DNA from 2 places in the Halonatronomonas betaini genome. Region 1 is predicted to be linked to the other one. Evidence: riboswitches for the same ligand, from Rfam matches in the RefSeq annotation. Region 1 holds a riboswitch; the other holds the start of a gene.
The links. A riboswitch is a leader RNA that binds a small molecule or an ion and turns the genes downstream of it on or off. The one in region 1 is predicted to bind S-adenosylmethionine.
Positions count from the first base shown of each region.

Region 1 (3,412 bases):
TGATTGGAATATTCAAAGGCTGAGCCTGGCTCTCTGACCAGTTCAGCTCTCCGCAGGCCATGCTCGCCTGCAAGAACTTCTTCAATTGGATGTACTTTTGCCCCAGGATGGAGATAATCAGAGCCTCCAGTAATACCTGCGCTATGATTTAACAATCTCCGGATGGTAACTTCTTCATGATTATAGCTAGATTCTGGAAACTCCCAGCGAGTTAGATATTGAGCAACAGGATCATCCAGAGTAATTTCTCCAGTTTCTATTAGTGTCATAATAAGTCTGGCAGTCATTGATTTTGTAATGGATTCTGCCCTGAAAAGGGTCTGAGCTGTTACCGGTCTATTTTCTGCAAGATCGGCATAGCCAAAATGGCCTGTCCAGGTTAGCTGATTGCCGCTAATTAGAGCGACTGCTGCCCCTGGAATATTGTAAAAATCAACTAATTCTTTTAGGTTTTGCTCAAATTGAACATGAAACTGATCATGCTTTATATTGCCATTTTCAGCCTCTACTGAGACTGTCAAAAATGTTACAGAGATTAGTATTAATGTGATAGAGATTAGTAATAATTTATTTTTTAACATTTTAAAACACCCTTAATTTAATTAAATAGGCGGGCCATAACAATTTCATTCCGGTAAGTGCCATCAGCTAATCTTTTCTTATTTCTTAGAATACCTTCCTGCTGAAACCCAAACTTTTCATAGAGTTTTCTGCCCCGCTGATTATTTTCATCTACCCTGAGAGAGATTCTTGTTATACTATTTTCTCTGGCCCATTTTATCAGAGTTTCCATTAGCAGGCTGCCAATACCATGACCCCAGTATTCTTTAAGGACTGACATGCCAAACTCTCCCTGATGGCAATACCGGTTAAGTTCGCTCCCTGTAAAGCCAAGGTTGCCCACGATCCTGCCACCAACCCTGGCTATAATAAAGATATTATTTTCTGACTGATTCATATTTTTAAGAAATTCCTTTTCTTCTTCAACGGTCATCTCGAACTCCTCTGGTTCTCTGAGAAGAAATTCTGTCTCGCCAAAGACCTGTTTCATATAATTCAGGAGTTCTTCTGCATCTTCTGGTCTGGCATTAGTAATTTTAATCTCCTTGCCCTTAATTTGATGGGTTGATTCACTTATTTTGGACATATTATCAATCCTTTCTTTATGTATTGAACTCTATTCCTTAATGTATTGAACTCTATTCATTGAGTCCTTTAAAAAACAAGAATTAGCTTTGTTTAAAATATTATTTTATGTTGGTATATTAACAGATTAAACTTTGTGAGTCAAATAATAAATTGTTTTTCTTGACAGTTTAGTACTCTAATGTTATGATAGTTATCAAATTGAATAATTGTTTTCATCAAGAGCGGCGGAGGGACTGGCCCTGCGATGCCCGGCAACCTACCTTTAATTATTTAATTAAAGGAGAAGGTGCTAACTCCTGCATCTCCATATGGAGATGAGAGATGAGAGGTTATAATAAATCCTCTCTTTTGAGGATTTTTCTATTTCAGGGATGCTGCTCATTGATTTGAGCAGCTTTTTTATATTATATATCTTTTTTAAGGATGGTGGATAAGTTGATCGAAATCAGAAATTTAGATAAGGAATATAAAAACGATAAAGGCGATATTATCAGGGCGATAGAGAATTTAAATTTGAAAGTAAATAGCGGTGAGATCTTTGGGATTATTGGTCCCAGTGGGGCCGGCAAGAGTACTCTGATCCGCTTATTGAATTTACTGGAAAAACCAACAGCTGGGTCAATCGAGATTGATGGTGTTGACCTGACTGAACTGGATAATAAGAGGCTCCGGGAAACCAGACAGAAAATCGGGATGATTTTCCAAAACTTTAATCTGCTTTCGACCAAGACTGTTAAGGAAAATATTATTTTTCCTTTAAAAATAGCTGGTAAAAATAAAAGTTTTCGGAGAAAAAGGGCTGAAGAGTTAATGGAATTAGTTGATCTGTCAGATCGGGCCGATCATTACCCGGCTCAGCTATCTGGAGGTCAGAAACAGCGGGTTGGAATAGCCAGGGCTTTAGCCAATGAACCGAAGTTATTGCTTTCAGATGAGGCCACATCTTCTCTGGACCCGGATAGCACTGAATCAATTTTGAATCTACTTAGAGATATCCAGAAAGAGATGGATCTGACAGTGGTCTTAATAACCCATGAGATGGGGGTTATTAAGGAGATCTGCGATCAGGTGGCAGTTATTGAACAGGGCAACCTAATCGAGCAGGGTAATGTCCTTGATATCTTTGCCAGACCTAAAACTGAGCTAACCAGGCGGTTTGTTAGTTCTGTCTTTGATTATAATCTACCTCCTAGAATTATTGAAGATATTGAAAATGGCGATGCCGGCAGGTTAGTCAGGGTCTCTTTTATTGAGGAAGGAACAGATAAACCAATAATTTCTAAGATGATTAGAAAATTTGATATAGATGCCAATATCTTATATGGCAGTATCGATGAGATACGATCTATCCCTTTCGGGACGCTGGTCTTAAAGCTTGATGGCAAGGAGTCCAGAATTGAACAGGGGATTGAATTTTTGCAGAAAAAAGACTTAATTGTGGAGGTTATTAATGATGGCTGAATTATACGAACTGATAAGTCCCAACGGCCAGTTGATCTGGTCCGGGCTTGTTGAAACATTATATATGGTTGGGCTCTCTCTTTTATTTGGTGTTCTAGGCGGGTTCCCAATAGGTGTAATGACAACGATAACAAGACAGAAACATATTTTACCTAATAAATTTTTGAATCTGATTTTTGAGGGAATTATCAACCTGGGCAGATCAATTCCATTTATAATTTTGATGGTGGCAATAATACCCTTTACCCGATGGGTTGTAGGCACATCTATCGGGACAACTGCTGCTGTGGTACCTCTCTCTGTGGCGGCTATTCCCTTTATGGCCAGGGTTGTTGATAATGCCTTACTGGAAATTGACCCTGGAGTTATTGAAGCTGCAAAGTCTATGGGGGCATCAAAATTACAGATAGTACTGATGGTGCTTTTGCCTGAAGCATTATCTACTGTTGTTTTAGGAATCACCCTAACTGGAATCAGCCTGGTTGGATATTCAGCCATGGCTGGTGCCGTTGGAGGAGGTGGTTTAGGTGATATCGCCGTTAGGTATGGTTATCAGAGATTCCAATTAGGCATAATGATTGAGACGATAGTTATTTTAGTTATTTTAGTCCAGATAATCCAATTTACAGGCAATAGAATCGCCAATATATTTGATCATAAAAATTAAAAGGAGATGAAAATAATGATAAAAAAGATAATTGCAGTATTCGTGTTGATTGGTCTTGTAATCGGTGGAAGTCAGTTAGTTATCAATAATAATGTCAGGGCAAATGAAGTATTAGAGGTTGGAGCAACTCCACTA
Region 1 covers NZ_JADPIE010000001.1:406,270-409,681, reverse strand. The annotation lists gene I0Q91_RS02090 (serine hydrolase domain-containing protein) at 1-581, opposite strand, end outside; gene I0Q91_RS02085 (GNAT family N-acetyltransferase) at 599-1,147, opposite strand; SAM riboswitch class I at 1,359-1,477, shown strand; gene I0Q91_RS02080 (methionine ABC transporter ATP-binding protein) at 1,585-2,610, shown strand; gene I0Q91_RS02075 (methionine ABC transporter permease) at 2,603-3,277, shown strand; gene I0Q91_RS02070 (MetQ/NlpA family ABC transporter substrate-binding protein) at 3,293-3,412, shown strand, end outside.

Region 2 (3,412 bases), on a different contig from region 1:
TTCTTCCAGAAGACTTGAAAGCCAGAATAAAAAAAGGGAGCTGGCAGCAACCTGAGATATTTAAGATTATTCAGGAAGCCGGTTCAATAGCTGAAGCTGAAATGTATAGAACATTTAATATGGGATTAGGTTTTATTCTGGTAGTTGATCCAGCTGATGAGGATAAAATTACTAATCAGTTGGATGAACTAAACGAAGAATATTATTTAATCGGAGAAGTTATTGAAGATGAAGATAGTTCTTTAGAATTTATTTAGACAGGCAGGTGAAATTTATGAAAATAGCAGTATTTGCCTCTGGCAGAGGTTCAAATTTACAGGCATTAATTGATGCTTCTGCCAGTGGATTTATTCCTGCTGAAATCAAGCTGGTAATCTCAGATAATAAAAATGCTGTAGCCTTAAAAAGAGCAGAAGCTGCCAGGATAGAGAATATATTTATTGATCCAGATAAATTTAATACCAAAAGAGAGTATGAAAAAGATCTGATTGAATTATTAAAGGAATATAAGATAGATTTAATAGTTCTGGCTGGTTTTATGAGGATTCTCACTCCAACCTTAATCAATCAGTATAAAAATAAAATAATTAACATTCATCCTTCATTATTACCGGCATTTAAAGGGCTTAATGCCCAGAAACAGGCCATTGATTATGGAGTAAAATATTCTGGATGTACAGTTCATTTTGTAGATGCCGGGGTTGATACAGGGCCGATTATTGAACAGGCTGTGGTTAAGGTTGATGATAGTGATTCAGCAGAGGATTTATCAAAGAAAATATTAAAGGAGGAACATCGGATTTATCCAGAGGTTATAAGAGATATTGTCAATAATAAAATAATAATTGAAGATAGAAAAGTCATAAGAAAATAGAAAGTTAATAAGAAACTAGTTCTCCTTGATAATTTATTAATATATTATCTATGTTATAATAATATTAACAATAGTTTCTTTAATTGAGGAGGTCAAAATAATGATAGATGTAAAACAGGCAGTTGAATCTGCAACTTCATTTGCTAAATATATTAATGAGGATAAAGAGCTGGAATCACTCCGGGTGGAAGAAGTTGAATTATCAGAGGATGAAGAGACCTGGCATGTAAAATTAGGCTGGGATGATCCCCGTTTAGTTGATGCCAAACCACCCAGTGCCCAATTAACAAATTTGAGTGGCCAGATACCAAGGATATATAAAATGTTTTATGTCGATGCTGAATCTGGTGAGGTTAAAAAGATGAAAAAAGTTACCTGATCAGAAAGTTATTTAATTCTTTAACCAATTAATACTTGACAGGAATGATATTTACTGATATCATAACATTTAAATCAAATAAAGATCATCAAGAGCGGCAGAGGGACTGGCCCTATGAAGCCCGGCAACCTCTCTATTTTTAGAGAAGGTGCTAATTCCAGCATTTCCTTTTAGGAAATGAGAGATGAGAGGAATTATAATCCTCTTTTTGAGGATTTTTTATTTTCTGCTCTTGAAGCTTTTAAGAGCAGATTTTTTATTTTATAGCTTTAAAATATTATAACAGGAGATGGGATAATTTATGACGCAGAAATGGAAAAAATCGACGAAGGCAGTTAGGTCAGGTTACAAACCAGAAGTAGGAGATCCTCAGGTTTTACCTTTAGTGCAATCAACGACTTATAATTATGATGATCCAGAAAGACTGGCCGATATTTTTGATTTAAAAGAAGAGGGTCATATCTATTCAAGAATAAGCAATCCAACTGTTGCGGCCTTTGCAGAAAAAATTAATGATTTAGAGGGAGGGGCAGCAGCTCTAGCAACTTCATCTGGTCAGGCGGCAACAACTATAGCTCTATTAAATATCTGTCAGCAGGGCCAGCATATCTTAGCAGCTGCAAATTTATATGGTGGTACATATACATTGCTGTCATCTACATTAAAAAAATATGGAATAGAAGTTACCTTTGTTGATCCAGAGAGCTCAGTGGAAGAGATTATTAATAAAGCAAGACCTGAAACCAGGCTGGTTTTTGCAGAAACTATTAGTAATCCATCTTTAAATGTACTGGACTTTGAAAAATTTAGTAATGTTGCAAAAGAGATAGACGTACCTTTAATTATTGATAATACCTTTCCAACCCCGATATTATGTAATCCTTTAGAGCATGGAGCAGATATAGTTTTGCATTCAGCAACAAAATATATAGATGGCCATGCCAGGGCAGTTGGCGGGGTAATTGTAGATGGAGGAAGTTTTAACTGGGATAATGGAAAATATCCTGAGCTTACAGAACCTGATCCAACCTATAATGGAGTTCGCTATGTTGAAAGGTTTGGCGATGAAGCTTATATTATTAAGGCCAGAGCCAATCTACTTAGAGATTTAGGAGCTACCTTAAGTCCCTTTAATGCATTTTTATTAAATTTAGGCAGTGAAACTCTTGAGTTGAGAATGGAGAGACATAGCAGTAATACTCAGGAATTAGCAGAGTTTCTAGAAGAACATCAAAAAGTTAACTGGGTTAATTACCCTGGACTCAAAAGCTCAGATAAATATCACTTAACTGAAAAATATCTTCCTGATGGAGCCAGTGGGATCTTAACTTTTGGAGTAAAGGGAGGTATTGAATCAGCTAAAAAGCTTTTAACATCTTTTGATTTAACATCGCTTGTTATCCATGTTGGAGATGCCAGGACTTCTATTTTACACCCTGCCACTACAACCCATAAACAGTTAGGCCCTGAAGAATTAAAGGAATCAGGAGTCTCTGAGGATATGTTAAGAGTTTCAGTCGGTATAGAAAATATTGAAGATATTATAGAAGATTTTGATCAGGCTTTAGCTAAAATATAGAGGTGAGTTCAATGAAGAGAGTTGCAGTTCTAAATCTTATGCCAACAAAGATAAAGACAGAAAATCAATTCAAAGAGATCTTTGCCAGGATTGAGAGAGATGTAAAATTAAGTTTTATTAGACTTGAGTCATATATCTCGAAAAATTCAAGTAGAAGCTATCTTGAAAATAATTATATTGCTACCAGCAGATTAAATGATCATAATTTTGATCGTTTGATAATAACTGGAGCTCCTCTTGAAGATAAGGAGTTTTCTGAGATTAAATACTGGAATGAGCTTCAACAGGTATTTGATTATGCTGATAAAAACATTGATTCAACCCTCTATATCTGCTGGTCAGTAATAGCTGCTTTAAATTATAAATATGGAATTGAAAAGGAACTTGTTCCTGATAAGATTTTTGGTCTTTATGGACAGGAGGTTTTAAAAGAAAACAGATTATTTCCTGATCAAATCAAAGAATTTAAAATACCTCATTCCAGGTATTTTAAAATTGGTGAAAATGAGCTAAAAGTAGCAGGTCTTGAGATTTTATCTGCCGGGGAAAGGGTTGGCCCATCAGTCTTTACCAGCAAAGA
Region 2 covers NZ_JADPIE010000003.1:351,953-355,364, reverse strand. The annotation lists gene purM (phosphoribosylformylglycinamidine cyclo-ligase) at 1-257, shown strand, start outside; gene purN (phosphoribosylglycinamide formyltransferase) at 275-874, shown strand; gene I0Q91_RS07170 (hypothetical protein) at 975-1,253, shown strand; SAM riboswitch class I at 1,336-1,444, shown strand; gene I0Q91_RS07165 (O-acetylhomoserine aminocarboxypropyltransferase/cysteine synthase family protein) at 1,555-2,832, shown strand; gene I0Q91_RS07160 (homoserine O-acetyltransferase/O-succinyltransferase family protein) at 2,844-3,412, shown strand, end outside.
Region 2: linked by a shared signal. The riboswitch ahead of I0Q91_RS07165 (O-acetylhomoserine aminocarboxypropyltransferase/cysteine synthase family protein) and the one ahead of I0Q91_RS02080 (methionine ABC transporter ATP-binding protein) in region 1 are both predicted to bind S-adenosylmethionine.